Regions from separate parts of the Bradyrhizobium sp. GW821-FHT13H06 genome, predicted to be linked through region 2. Evidence: predicted binding sites of a transcription regulator. Region 2 holds the regulator's gene; each other region holds the start of a gene.
What was found. The regulator PhoB, encoded in region 2, activates phosphate uptake and scavenging genes when phosphate is short. The targets are predictions, from matches to a motif close to TGTCATNNANCTGTCAT.

Region 1 (3,585 bases), on a different contig from region 2:
CAATTGTTGCTCGGGAAGGATCGAGACTGCGATGGTCATTCGGTCGGAGGCGAGCCAGTCATGGAAAGAGCCGGGTCGATTGACCCGGCTCGAGGTGCGTTGTCCCGAACGATCAGGACGCCTTCTTGCGCAGATGGTCGACGAACTTAATCAGCTCGATCGTCTTGTTGTAGTCTTCGTTCGTGACCGGATCCCAGGGCTTGTTCTTGCCGTCGGAGAGCTTCTTGAAGGCTTCGGGGTCCTTCTGCGCGGCGTCCAGGAACGTCTTCTTGATCGCAGCCTTCATGTCGTCCGGGAGATCGCTGAGATAGGCGACGGGCGAGTTGATGATCATGTCCGACTTCACGACGATACGGAAGTCCTCCTTCTTCATCGGCGTGCCGTCGGCATTCTTCAGCATGCCCTTGGTGAGCATGCGGGTCAGGTTGGAATCGTCATCCGCGTTCCACCAGTTGGCGGCGACATCCACGGTGCCTTGCGCGAGCGCCAGCACCGCATTTTCATGGCTGCCGGTGAAGACGACCTTGGAGAAATAGGCCTCGGGATCTACGCTTAGCTGGTTCAGCTTGAAGCGGGGCATGTTGTTGCCCGATGTCGAGTTCGGATCGACGAGCCCGAGGTTCTTGCCCTTGAGGTCTTCGATCTTCTGGTAGGGCGATTTCGCCAGCACGTAGAAGACCGAGTAGTAGCCCTTTGAACCGTCAGCATTGACCTCGATCGCGAAAGCATCGGTCTTCACACCGGTCAGCCGCGCGCGGGCGAAGGCCGCAGGGCCGTAATAGCCGATGTGGATATTTCCGGCGCGCTGGCCTTCGATCACGGCGGCATAGTCGTTGGCGACGCGCAGCGTGACCTTCGTGCCTAGCTCCTTCGACAGATAGTTGATGAAGGGCGTAAAGCGCTCGGTAACGCCGGAGGCATTCTCGGCGGGAACGACGGCGAGAGTGATCTCCGGGTATTTCTTGCGCCAGTCTTCGGCGGAAGCGGAGGTGGAGAAGGCCAGGGCCGCAGCACCGGCAAGAACCAATCGACGAGTAATCATGACACCCCTCTTCTTGAGCTCGAGTTCGTTTGACGTGAAACGTTGAGTGTGCGCTTCTGCCACTCAGGCGGCGGCAGCGCTGCCGAGCGCCGGGACGCCCTCGGGCGCGGCGGCCGGCGCAGCGCCCATGGCCTCGTTGGCCTCGAGATCGTAGAGCTCGCGCGCGACGTGGTCGGTCAGCGCGGACGGCGCGCCGTCGAACACCACGCGGCCCGCGGCCATGCCGATCAGGCGGTCGCAATAGCTGCGGGCGAGATCGAGCGAATGCAGGTTGCAGAGCACGGTGATGCCGAAATGCTTGTTGATGCGCAGCAGCGCATCCATCACGATCTTGGTGTTGCGCGGGTCGAGCGAGGCGATCGGCTCGTCGGCCAGAATGATATCGGGCTGCTGCACCAATGCGCGGGCGATCGCCACGCGCTGCTGCTGGCCGCCCGAGAGCTGATCGGCGCGCTGGGCGGCGAGCGAGGCGATGTCGAACTGTTCCAGTGCGGACATCGCCAGCGCCTTGTCCTGCTCGGGCCAGGCCTGCAGCAGCGAGCGCCAGGCCGGCATCGTCGCGAGGCGCCCCATCAGCACATTGGTGAGCACGTCGAGCCGGCCGACCAGGTTGAACTGCTGGAAAATCATGGCCGAACGGGCACGCCACTGCCGCAGTCCCTTGCCGCGCAACGCGGTGACGTCGAGGCCGTCGAACAGGATGCGGCCCTGCGACGGTGTCGCAAGGCGGTTGATCGTCCGCAGCAATGTCGACTTGCCGGCGCCCGAGCGCCCGATTACACCGACGAAGCCGCCGGGGGAAACCTCAAACGAAGCGTCGTCCACCGCGGCTTTCGCGCCGAAGCGACATGTCAGACCATCGACCACCAGCATGCAGGGCTCCAGAGTAGCTGGAGGCAACCGCTAACGTCCGTGCTTAACACTTGTGTGACAACGCCGTTGCAGTGCGGCGATCCTGCGCGCTTCATCCCCTGTCATCTCGGCGTCATGACACCGTCATCAAGCAGCTCGAAGAGGAACGCCCGCCCTCGCAGCTCGGATGCAACATGGCCGCCAAAGCTCTTTCGGTTCAGCCGACCATCGACCCCTCGGCCAAACTGCATGAGACCCGGCTCGGCGCCTATACCGAGGTTGGCGCGCGCACGATCCTGCATGAAGTGGCGATGGGCGATTACTCCTATGTCGTCAACGATTCGCAGATCACCTACACCACCATCGGAAAGTTCTGCTCGATCGCGGCGATGACGCGCATCAATCCCGGCAACCATCCGATGCATCGCGTGACCCAGGCGCACTTCACCTACCGCTCCAGCGCCTATTTCGAGGGTGAGAGCGACGATGCCGAGTTCTTCGACTGGCGGCGCCAGCATCATATCCATATCGGCCACGACGTCTGGATCGGCCATGGCGCGATCGTGTTGCCGGGTCGCAACATCGGCACCGGCGCGGTGATCGCCGCCGGCGCCATCGTCACCAAGGACGTGCCGGCCTACACCATCGTCGCCGGCAATCCGGCCCGTATCGTGCGGCGGCGGTTCTCGGAGGAGATCGCCGGGCGCCTTGCGAAGCTCGCCTGGTGGGACTGGGATCACGACAAATTGCGCGCGGCGCTACCCGATTTCCGCAAGCTCGGGATTGAAGATTTTCTTTCGACATACGAAGCACGGGCGAGTTCTCTCACCAATCCTCCTGCCAGCAAACGAAGCGCGATCGCGTGACAGACATATTCCTCGAAGGCGGCCGGACCCTGATCGGCGCCGAGTTCGTCGAAACCTCGCTTCTCGTGTCAGGAACGGATATTGCGCGGGTCGATGCTTCGCGCGGCCGTGCGCGGCTGGCGATCGATGCCCGCGACCTGCTGGTGCTGCCCGGCATCGTCGATCTGCATGGCGATGCCTTCGAGCGACAGATGATGCCGCGCGCCGGCGTCGATTTTCCGATCGACGTCGCGCTCGCCGACAGCGACCGTCAGGCGATCGGCAACGGCATCACCACCGTCTTTCACGCCACGACCTGCTCCTGGGAGCCGGGCCTGCGCAGCGCCGACAATGCGCGCGGCCTGATGGAGGCGATCGAGCGGCAGCGTCCGCAATTCGCCGCCGACACCCACTTCCATCTGCGGCACGAGACCTACAATCTCGACGCCGAGGCCGAGATCGCCCAGTGGCTCGCCGAGGGCCGCGTCGACCTGTTCGCCTTCAACGACCACATGGACGGCACCGTCGCCGACATGTCCAAGCCGCGCAAGCGCAACCGCATGGTGGAGCGCACTGGCCTTTCGAGCGAGGAATTCGACGGGCTGGTCGAGCGCGTGGTTTCGCGCGCCGACGAGGTGCCCGCCTCGGTGTCGCGCCTCGCCGCTTCTGCCCGCTCGGCCGGCGTGCGGATGCTCTCGCACGATGACGCAACGCCGGCGATGCGCCGGGAGTTTCGCGATCTCGGCGCTGACATCGCGGAGTTTCCGGTCAACGAGGAGACGGCGCGGGCGGCAGCGAGCCACGGCGATGCCATCGTCTATGGCGCGCCGAACGTCGTGCGCGGCG
Region 2 (3,585 bases):
TCAACGCCTCCGGCCTGTCGCTCTCCGGCGGCCAGCAGCAGCGCCTCTGCATTGCCCGCACCGTCGCGGTGCGGCCCGAGGTGATCCTGTTCGACGAGCCGTGCTCGGCGCTCGACCCGATCTCGACCGCCAAGGTCGAGGAGCTGATCCAGGAATTGTCCGAGAACTACACGATCGCGATCGTCACCCATAACATGCAGCAGGCGGCGCGCGTCTCCGACAAGACCGCCTTCATGTATCTCGGCGAGTTGATCGAGTTCGACGACACCAGCAAGATATTCACGTCGCCGAGCGACCGGCGCACGCAGGATTACATCACCGGCCGGTTCGGCTGAGGAGACGGAACATGGGTTCTGAACATACCGCAAAGGCTTTCGATACCGACCTCCAGGAACTCACGCGCCTGGTCGCCGAGATGGGCGGCATCGCCGAGCGCATGATCGTCGATTCCGTCGACGCGCTGATCCGCCGCGACGTCACGCTCGGTCAGCGCGTCGTCGCCACCGACGCCGAACTCGACACGCTGCAGAAGCGCATTGAGGAGCGCGCCGTGCTCACCATCGCCCGCCGCCAGCCGATGGCCGTTGATCTGCGCGAGATCGTCGGGGCCATGCGCGTCGCGACCGATCTCGAGCGCATCGGCGATCTCGCCAAGAACATGGGCAAGCGTGTCGCAGCGCTGGAAACGGATTTTCATCCGCTGAAACTGTTCCGCGGCCTGGAACACATGACCGACCTCGTGCAGCAGCAGGTCAAGTCGGTGCTGGACGCCTATGCCGCGCACGATCTGCCGGCAGCGATGGCGGTGTGGAAGGGCGACGAGGAAGTCGACGCCATCTGCACCTCGCTGTTCCGCGAACTCCTCACCTACATGATGGAGGATCCGCGCAACATCTCGTTCTGCATCCATTTGATGTTCTGCGCCAAGAACATCGAGCGGATCGGCGACCACGCCACCAACATCGCCGAGACCGTGTTCTACATGATCGAGGGCCAGGCGATCACCGACAAGCGGCCGAAGGGCGACATGACGAACTTCGCCACGACGATCCCGAATACCTAAGGAGCGACGACAACATGGGCGCACGCATTATGGTGGTTGAGGACGAGGAAGCTCTCACCGAGCTTCTTCGCTACAACCTCGAAGGCGACGGCTATGACGTCGAGACGGTGATGCGCGGCGATGACGCCGACACCCGCCTCAAGGAGCACATTCCCGATCTGATCGTGCTCGACTGGATGCTGCCGGGCCTGTCGGGCATCGAGCTGTGCCGGCGGCTGCGCACCCGGCCCGAGACCAAGCAGCTGCCGATCATCATGCTCACCGCGCGCGGCGAGGAGAGCGAGCGGGTGCGGGGTCTTGCGACCGGCGCCGACGATTACATCGTCAAGCCGTTCTCGGTGCCGGAGCTGCTGGCGCGCGTGAAGGGTCTGCTCAGGCGCGCCAGCCCCGAGCGGCTCGCCACCGTGCTCGCCTATGGCGACATCGAGCTCGACCGCGACAAGCGCCGCGTGGCGCGTTCGGGCCGGCCGATCGATCTCGGCCCGACCGAATATCGTCTGCTGGAGTTCTTCCTGGAGCATCCCGGCCGTGTGTTCTCGCGCGAGCAGCTGCTCGACAGCGTCTGGGGCCGTGACATCTACATCGACGAGCGCACCGTCGACGTCCATATCGGCCGCCTGCGCAAGCTGCTCAATCTCGGCCGCGAGCAGGATCCGATCCGCACCGTCCGTGGCGCCGGCTATGCGCTGGACGATCGGTTTGCGAAGGCGGAGCAGGCGTAAGGTCGGGTGAGCTGTTTGCTGGCAGCTGTGGCCACAATCTCAGCTGTCGTCCCGGGGCGCGCGTAGCGCGAGCCCGGGATCCATAACCACAGGACCTGGTGTGGCGAAGACTCGGAGTGACCATCCCGCGCAACGATTGCGCCCTGTGGTTATGGATCCCCGCGTTCGCGGGGATGACACCGAGCAACTGGAGCCGTCATCGTGTGACGGCTGCGGTCTTGATCAGAGAATTCCGCGAGCTCAGCGCGTGCCCGGCTTCGCCGGTGCGCGGCGGCGATCCGCCGCCGGCTGATACGCCACGCGCGAATGCTGGGCGCAGTAGGGCAGGCCGGAGAGCGCCTTGCCGCCGCAGAAGAAGAAATCCGGGCTCGAGGGATCGCCGACCGGCCAGTGGCAGGTCGCCTCGTTCAGCTCCAGCAGTGACAGCCGCTGGCTCATCGGCACCACATTGTCGTAGGTGACGGGTTCGGCCTCGACCTCGACCTCGAAGGCCTGCGCCAGCGCGGTGTTGCCGCGGGCGACGGGGCGGGTCACCCGCATCATGTGCTGCGCGGGCCGCGCCTTGCGCGGCCGGGGCGCTGCCGATGAAGGGCTCTTGGCGCGGCCGGACAAGCCGAGCCGGTGCACTTTGCCGATCACGGCATTGCGGGTCACATTGCCGAGCTCCGCCGCGATCTGGCTGGCCGAAAGTCCGGCCTCCCAGAGCTTTTTCAGCTGCTCGACGCGATCATCGGACCAGGTCAAAACCGTCATTGCACCCTTTCCCTCGCTGCGCGCCTGCCATCCTGGGGCCTTCGCAGCGATTGCCTAAGCCTTCAAAAACCCGTGCCGCCAGAATCCCTTAAGGCTCGCCGGGCGCGCTCAAGACGCCCGAACGTTTACGCCGGTACATGAGGACTTAAGGGATCAGAACTGCTGCACGAGATGTCGTATCTGACAGTCCAAACGCTACAATATGGCGTGACTCCCGCGCAAGAGTCCGCCGACTCGCGTCCACATGTTCCGTGGTGAAAAACCCGCAAAATCGGCACCGCAAGACTACGGATTCAGCGTTTCGCGGGGCTTTCCGGGCGGCATTGACACCCGTCTTGCCAGGCATAAGATAGTGCTACGTGCCGCCCTTAAAAGGCGGCACGTTTCGTTTTCCGGGCCGGTCAATGGTGCGTTGCGTAATGCACGCGTCACACCGTCCGCAACATTCAAGTGACGTCATGACCAACAGCGCCGCGCCGCATTTGCTCCCCGTTTTCGCCAGGGCCGACCTCGGTTTCGAGCGCGGAGAAGGCTGCTGGCTGATCGCGACCAATGGCGATCGCTATCTCGATTTCACCTCCGGCGTGGCGGTGAATGCGCTCGGCCATGCGCATCCCACGCTGGTCAAGGCGTTGCAGGAGCAGGCGACGAAGCTCTGGCACATGTCGAACCTGTTCCAGAGCCCGGACGGCGAGAAGCTCGCGGCGCGTCTGTGCAATGAAAGTTTTGCGGACTTCGTGTTCTTCTGCAATTCCGGCGCCGAGGCGCTTGAAGGTGTGATCAAGCTGGTGCGCCACCATCACTTCTCCAAGGGGCATCCTGAGCGCTATCGCATGATCACATTCGAGGGCGCCTTCCATGGCCGCACGCTGGCGACGCTGGCCGCCACCGGTTCTGCAAAATATCTCGAGGGCTTCGGCCCGCCGATGGACGGCTTCGACCAGGTGCCGCATGGCGATCTGGAAGCCGTGAAGAAGGCGATCGGCCCGAACACCGCCGGTATTCTCATCGAGCCGATCCAGGGCGAGGGCGGCGTTCGTTCTGCGC
Region 3 (3,585 bases), on a different contig from region 2:
TCGACGGCGCGCTCGACGTCAAGCTCACCACGCCGAAGGAGCTCGGCGGCGGTGGCGGCGCCGGCAACAATCCCGAGCAGCTGTTCGCGGCCGGCTATGCCGCCTGCTTCATCGGCGCGATGAAGTTCGTGGCTTCGCAGGGCGGCCCGAAGGTGCCGGCCGACGCCTCCGTCACCTCGACCGTCGGCATCGGCCCGCGCTCCGAGGGCGGCTTCGGCCTCGACATCGACCTGGCCGTCTCGCTGCCGGGCCTTGCCCGCGCCGAGGCCGAGGCGCTGGTCGAAAAGGCGCATCAGGTGTGCCCCTACTCCAATGCCACGCGCGGCAATGTCGACGTTCGCCTGACGGTCGTCTGATCGGGAGTGCGGATGGGCTGGCCCGGGATTCCCCTCGGGCCGGCCGTTTCCCCTGATTTGCCATTCTGCGGGATTGCGCGCAGCGGCGCATACGCCCCTTACCCGGAGGGGCATTGCTGGCGTGCACGAACCTCGCTAGGCCTGTGATCAAACCTCGACACAGGAGAAGCGAAGGCATGAGTTCTGAAGCCGCCCTAGGTGCCATGAGCGGACTGCGCGTCGTCGATCTCACGCGCGTGCTCGGCGGTCCCTACTGCACCCAGATCCTCGCCGACCATGGCGCCGACGTGATCAAGGTCGAGCCGCCCGCGGGCGACGAGGTGCGCGAATGGGGCCCTCCCTTCCACGAGGAGGACGCGGCCTATTTCGTCGGCATCAACCGCAACAAGCGCTCGATCGGCCTCGACCTCGGCTCAGAGGGCGGCCGCGCGGTGCTACTCAAGATGCTGGAGACGGCCGACGTCCTGATCGAGAATTTCAAGCCGGGCACGCTGGAGAAATGGGGCATCGGCAACGAGAGCTTGCGCGAAAAATTCCCGCGCCTCGTGCATTGCCGGATCTGCGGCTTCGGCGCCGACGGCCCGCGCGGCGGCAACCCCGGCTATGACGCCATCATCCAGGCCATGACCGGCATGATCGCAGCGACCGGCTCGCCCGAGAGCGGGCCGATGCGGATCGGCGTGCCGCTGGTCGACATCACCACCGGACTCTATGCGGCGATCGGCATCCTGATGGCGCTTTCGGAGCGGCAGCGCTCCGGCAAGGGCCAGTTCCTGGAGACGACGCTGTACGAGACCGGCCTTGCCATCATGCATCCGCACACCGCGAACTATTTCATGCATGGCAAGCCGCCGAGCCTCACCGGCAACGAGCACCCGAACCTCGTGCCCTACGCGATCTTCCCGACCAAGACCGACAACATCTTCATCGGCGTCGGCAATGACGGCACCTTCCGCAAGCTCGCCAAGGAGATCGGCAAGCCCGAGCTCGGCACCGACCCGCGCTTTGCCCGCAACAAGGACCGTATCGCCAATCGCGAGGCGCTGCGTGCCGAGCTTGCCGCCGTGTTCAGCCAGCACGAGGCCGAGCCGCTGTGCAATCGCCTGCTCGCCGCAGGCCTGCCCGCCGGCCCCGTGCAGAAGATCGACCAGGCGTTGACGAATCCGCACACGATCGCGCGCGGCGATATTATCGAGAAGGACTGGTACAAGGGCGTCGCCTCGCCGATCCGGCTCGATCGCTCAAAGCCGAGCCTGCGCCGCCTGCCGCCGAAATTCAGCCAGCACGCGGCGGAGGTGCTCGGCGAGTTCGGCTACTCCAAGGCCGAGATCGACGCGATGGTCGAGAACGGCACGGTCTGCGGCCCCGAGCGCAAGCGCTGAGTGGCGCGATCAAATAAGATCGCGAACGTCGCCGGAGGTGCGCTCCCTCCCCCGCTTGCGGGGGAGGGCTGGGAAGAGGGTGTCTCCGCGACGGGACAATCACCCAGAGGATAAAGCCCTCACCCGGCACTGCGCGCCGACCTCTCCCGCAAAGCGGGAGAGGTTTGGAGCCCCGCGGCCTGACCGTCAGCGTCACACAACGATGCCGCACTGCGGCGCGGACTGCGCATGTGCAGCGTGGGCGGAGGAGTGCGCGCACGGCTTCGCCTATTTGACAGCTTTCCTTTTCAAGCGCTTGCCGCTTTCGTTTCGGCCGCTTACACAGTCATGTGAACGTCATATGGCGCTGCTAGCGCAAGCGCTTCTTCAGTGACGGGCAAGGGAGGTTTCTTGATGGCTCTTCGACATTTTGGTGCGGCTGCCGCATTTGCACTCACGGTCGGCTTGTCGGCTTCGCCGGCCCTGGCTGTGACCGAAATCCAGTGGTGGCACGCGATGACCGGCGCCAACAACGACGTCATCGTCAAGCTCGCCAACGACTTCAACGCCGCGCAGAGCGACTACAAGGTGATTCCGACCTACAAGGGCAACTACGCCGATACGATGAACGCCGGCATCGCGGCGTTCCGCGCCGGCAACGCGCCGCACATCATGCAGGTGTTCGAGGTCGGCACCGCCACCATGATGGCCGCGACCGGCGCCGTGAAGCCGGTCTACAAGCTGATGGCAGAGACCGGCGAGAAGTTCGATCCGAAGGCCTATCTGCCCGCGATCACCGGCTACTATTCGACCTCGAAGGGCGAGATGCTGTCCTTCCCCTTCAACTCGTCGTCGACCGTGATGTGGGTCAATCTCGACGAGCTGAAGAAGGCGAATGTCGAGATCCCGAAGACCTGGCCCGAAGTGTTCGATGCCGCCAAGAAACTGAAGGCGGCCGGCCACGCGACCTGCGGCTTCTCGAACTCCTGGGTCACCTGGGTCAATCTCGAGCAGCTCTCCGCCTGGCACAACGTGCCGCTGGCGACCAAGGCCAACGGCCTCGACGGCTTCGACACCGTGCTCTCCTTCAACGGACCGCTCCAGGTCAAGCATCTCGAAAATCTGGTCGAGCTCCAGAAGGACAAGACCTACGACTATGCCGGCCGCACCAACACCGGCGAAGGCCGCTTCACCTCGGGCGAATGCCCGCTCTACCTGACCTCGTCGGCATTTTTCGGCAACGTCAAGGCGCAGGCAAAGTTCGCCTTCACCGCGGTGCCGATGCCCTATTATCCCGACGTGAAGGGCGCGCCGCAGAACTCGATCATCGGCGGCGCCTCGCTCTGGATCATGGGCGGCAAGTCGGCCGACGAATACAAGGGCGTCGCGAAATTCCTGACCTTCCTCTCCGATACGGATCGCCAGGTCTACATCCACAAATCGTCGGGCTATCTGCCGATCACCAAGGCGGCCTATGAGAAGGCCAAGGCCGAAGGCTTCTACAAGGACCAGCCCTATCTCGAGACCCCGCTGCTCGAACTGACCAACAAGGAGCCGACCGAGAACTCCCGCGGCCTGCGCCTCGGCAACATGGTGCAGCTCCGCGACGTCTGGGCGGAAGAGATCGAGCAAGCGCTGGCCGGCAAGAAGACCGCCAAGCAGGCGCTGGACGCGGCCGTCGAGCGCGGCAACACCATGCTGCGGCAGTTCGAAAAGACCGCCGTGAAGTAAGGCGACAAGCGGCAGGCCGGTGAAGCCGGCCTGCCGCTGCTGCGGGCATCATGCAAAAGCAAGCCATTTTCCAATCCAAGCTGTTGCCCTACGCGCTGGTTGCGCCGCAGCTCGCGATCGTCCTGATTTTCTTCTAT
Region 4 (3,585 bases), on a different contig from region 2:
TCGCCCAGGCCGGGCGCGAGGTCATCGTGCTCGAGGCAGCCGAGGCCATTGGCACCGTCACCTCCTCGCGCAACAGTGAGGTGATCCATGCCGGCATCTACTATCGCGCCGGGAGCTGGATGGCGCGCATGTGCGTCAGCGGCAAGCACGCGCTCTACCGCTATTGCGCCGAGCGCGGCATCCCTCACAAGAATTGCGGCAAGCTGATCGTTGCGACCAGCGCGAAGGAAACCGAGAAGCTGCAATCGATCAAGGCGCATGCCGAGGCCAATGGCGTGCTCGACATGCAGCTGCTCACGGGTGAGGCCGCGCGGGCGCTGGAGCCGGCGCTCGCCTGCGATGCTGCGCTGCTGTCACCGTCAACGGGCATCATCGACAGCCACGCCTACATGCTCTCGCTGCGCGGCGAGGCCGAGGACGCCGGCGCGGCCTTCGCATTCCACACCCCGCTGATCCGCGCCAAGGCGACTGCCGGCGTCATCGACGTCGAGGCCGGCGGCGAGGCGCCGATGACGCTGCAATGCAGCCTCCTCGTCAACGCCGCGGGGCTGTCGGCGACGAATGTCGCGCGCAACATCGACGGCATGCCGCTGGACCGGATTCCTCCGGCCTATCTCGCCAAGGGAAATTACTTCAGCTGCAACGCCAAGGCGCCGTTCTCGCGCCTGATCTATCCGGTGCCCGAGCCCGGCGGGCTAGGGGTCCATCTGACGCTGGACATGGCAGGGCAGGCACGTTTCGGGCCCGACGTCGAATGGATCGAGACGATCAACTACGAGGTCGATCCGTCACGCGCAGAGCGCTTCTATCCGGCGATCCGCAAATACTGGCCGACGCTGCCCGATGGCGCGCTGATGCCGAGCTATTCGGGCATCCGGCCGAAGATCGTGCCGCCGGCCGTGGCCACGCAGGACTTCTTGATGCAGGGCCCGCATGATCACGGCGTCGCAGGCCTGATCAACCTGTTCGGCATCGAATCCCCGGGACTGACGTCGTCGCTCGCGATCGCCGATCACGTCGCCGAGCTTGCAGACATCTAGCGCGTTTTCGCGTGAGGTGGATGACGGTTGGCGTCGAGAAACGGTCCCAACAAAGTTGGCGCCAGGCAAACGTCTTGCGCCACCTTGCAGCAGGGATGAGCACGAATGCCCTCATCCCTGCGTGAAAGGATGTGATCAACTCTACGATGTTACGGGGGTCGCTAGTGGAGCGTATCGCCGTGCTTCAGACGCTCGATCTGGTCCTTGACCATCAACTTCCGGCGCTTCAACTCAACAATTTGCAGGTCGTCTGTTGAAAGGTGCACGAGAGCTTCGTGCAATTCGTTTTCGAGAAGTTTGTGCTTCCGTTCCAATTCAACAAGATGTGCCTGAATTGTCATTCGAAACCTCCTCGGTAGGGTTGAACCTCAGGATTCGATCCGGACAAGCAAGTCTACATCAGCGATCCGTTCTGTCGATGGGTATCCGTCGCCGCAGTGTCATTTTTGAAAGTTCATATGTAACGAAGCGTGACTAGGGAACCGCGCGGGAAAAATCCGTGATATCAATGCGCCTGCGCGACGCCGCACCAACCTGCAGAAATATCTTGCGGGAGATCGGCGAGCGAGGATCGCAGATCGCTTGCGATCACGCCGCGCAAGGACGATAATTTCCACAGGGCATCCACAGCCTTAATCTCACGCTTATCGGTTTTCGGCCACCGCAGACATGACCAATGAAGACGAGCGTGAGCTCGAAGCCGAGCTCACCCGGTTGCAGCAGGAACACCGAGATCTGGACGCCGCGATCGATGCACTGCATCAATCGCCCGCCCCCGACCTATTGCGGTTACAGCGGTTGAAGAAGCGCAAGCTGTTGTTGCGTGACCGCATCGCGTTCATCGAAGACCAGATTACCCCCGACATCATCGCCTGATCCGTGAGCGGCCTGCACCGCGGGTCGCCCGCATGAATCCGCTTGACTCGATGAGAACAAAATAGGAACATTTTGGAGCGCCCCAACCTCCGAAATGCCCAAGCCCACGACACGAGGACAACGCAGATGTCGGCAACGCCCCTTCTCGACAACAGCCATTATGAACAGGCCTGCGATCAGGCGATCGCGATGTGCGACGGCAATCTGCGCAGCACGATCAAAGCGCTGATCATGGCCAATGAATATCTGGAAACCGAGCTGGAGGAATTGCAGGCGGCGATTTCCGCCGGCTGCATTCCGGATACCGCGCGCAGCAAGATGCGGAGCAAGAGCAGCGCCGCCTGATTTTCAACAACCGGAGCAACGCCATGTCGGATGTGACCTACTACGTTGCAATGCCCTTCTTGATCGATGCAGACGGCTCGCCGGTCGCGGGCACTGCCGAGGAATGCCAGACCTCGACTGCGGCGCTGCGGCGCGCCGAGATATTGGCTCACGGTGCCGGCCACGTCGGCGCGGTCGCATTCAGCCGCAGCGGCGATCCCATGACCGGCGAATTCGGCGACGCCAAGCTGCTGCGCAAATTCGGCAACGTGCCGGAAGATCTGGGCACACTGTAAGTTCAGCTGCTGACCAGCCTGATCTGCGGCTCGTGCCGCCGACACGCCTTGCGCACGTACATGGCGGCGTCCGCCTCCTCCAGGGCGCGGCCGGCGTCGGACTGCGCCCCCAGCAGCGCGACGCCGGCGGAAGCGCCCGCGGTCACCTGCTGGCCGCGAAAGACGAAGGACAATTCGTCGATCGCCTGCTCGAAGGCTGCGGCCTTCGCCTTGGCGTCGGTCTCGCTGAGATTCCAGAGCAGGAGGGCGAACTCGTCGCCCCCGAGCCGGCCGACCACGTCGGAGGCACGGACCTGTCGCGTCAGCGTGACGACGATCGCCTTGAGCACCTCGTCGCCGGCGGCATGCCCGAACGAATCGTTGATCGGCTTGAGCCGATCGACGTCGAGCACGATCAGTGCCCCGCTGGCGCGGTAGCGCTTCATATAGGCGATGGCGCGCGCAAGCTCGCGCTCGAAGCCGCGGCGGTTGGGAATCTCGAGCAGGAAATCGGTGTCGGCCACAGCTTCCAGTTCCGCGACCCGGAGCTGCGCCTCCTTGAGCTTGGCTCGCAGGCCCCGGATTGTCGCCCTGGCGTTTTCCTTGGCCCCATCATCGCCAGAGGCGGCGCGCCTGGGCGGCTTCGCCGAACGCTTGGTCAGCCGTTTGGGGGCGGATCGGCCGGCGCTGGTTTTCCGGCCGTTTTTGGCCTTCGCAGCGCTCGCCCTTCTTGGTTTCTTCATGGGCATCCTGCTCAATGAAGGCTTGCGGGGATTCACCAAGACAGGATAGTGGATTCCCTTCTCCTTGCCACCGCCTTGCGAGCCGCCGGCCGGAACCGTAAATCTGGCCTATCTTTCTGTTTTTCCGGGCACAATTGACGTCATGACCGCGCCGATCGCCATCATCATGGGAAGCCAGTCGGACTGGGACACGATGCGGCATGCTGCCGACACGCTTGAAGCGCTCGGCATTGCCGCCGACAGCCGCGTCGTCTCGGCACATCGCACGCCCGACCGGCTGTTTGCTTTCGCCAAGGGCGCCAAGGCTGCGGGTTACCAGGTCATTAT

Region 1: a site for PhoB is predicted at 2,015-2,031, ahead of phnC (phosphonate ABC transporter ATP-binding protein). Genes of this name have one in related genera too.
Region 3: a site for PhoB is predicted at 2,062-2,078, ahead of ugpB (sn-glycerol-3-phosphate ABC transporter substrate-binding protein UgpB). Genes of this name have one in related genera too.
Region 4: a site for PhoB is predicted at 1,468-1,484, ahead of AC1RQP_RS09020 (YdcH family protein). Genes of this name have one in related genera too.

The regions. Positions count from the first base shown of each region.
Region 1 covers NZ_JBXAPN010000011.1:98,566-102,150, reverse strand. Annotated here, with positions in the region: gene phnE (phosphonate ABC transporter, permease protein PhnE) at 1-39, opposite strand, end outside; gene phnD (phosphonate ABC transporter substrate-binding protein) at 113-1,042, opposite strand; gene phnC (phosphonate ABC transporter ATP-binding protein) at 1,106-1,915, opposite strand; gene AC1RQP_RS33375 (transferase hexapeptide repeat family protein) at 2,089-2,760, shown strand; gene AC1RQP_RS33370 (alpha-D-ribose 1-methylphosphonate 5-triphosphate diphosphatase) at 2,757-3,585, shown strand, end outside.
Region 2 covers NZ_JBXAPN010000017.1:17,776-21,360, forward strand. Annotated here, with positions in the region: gene pstB (phosphate ABC transporter ATP-binding protein PstB) at 1-335, shown strand, start outside; gene phoU (phosphate signaling complex protein PhoU) at 347-1,063, shown strand; gene phoB (phosphate regulon transcriptional regulator PhoB) at 1,078-1,785, shown strand; gene AC1RQP_RS38280 (GcrA family cell cycle regulator) at 2,026-2,538, opposite strand; gene AC1RQP_RS38285 (aspartate aminotransferase family protein) at 2,997-3,585, shown strand, end outside.
Region 3 covers NZ_JBXAPN010000003.1:263,492-267,076, forward strand. Annotated here, with positions in the region: gene AC1RQP_RS13650 (organic hydroperoxide resistance protein) at 1-356, shown strand, start outside; gene AC1RQP_RS13655 (CaiB/BaiF CoA transferase family protein) at 533-1,738, shown strand; gene ugpB (sn-glycerol-3-phosphate ABC transporter substrate-binding protein UgpB) at 2,132-3,448, shown strand; gene ugpA (sn-glycerol-3-phosphate ABC transporter permease UgpA) at 3,499-3,585, shown strand, end outside.
Region 4 covers NZ_JBXAPN010000002.1:460,233-463,817, forward strand. Annotated here, with positions in the region: gene AC1RQP_RS09015 (NAD(P)/FAD-dependent oxidoreductase) at 1-1,040, shown strand, start outside; gene AC1RQP_RS09020 (YdcH family protein) at 1,202-1,381, opposite strand; gene AC1RQP_RS09025 (YdcH family protein) at 1,710-1,916, shown strand; gene AC1RQP_RS09030 (hypothetical protein) at 2,043-2,261, shown strand; gene AC1RQP_RS09035 (hypothetical protein) at 2,285-2,536, shown strand; gene AC1RQP_RS09040 (GGDEF domain-containing protein) at 2,539-3,258, opposite strand; gene purE (5-(carboxyamino)imidazole ribonucleotide mutase) at 3,401-3,585, shown strand, end outside.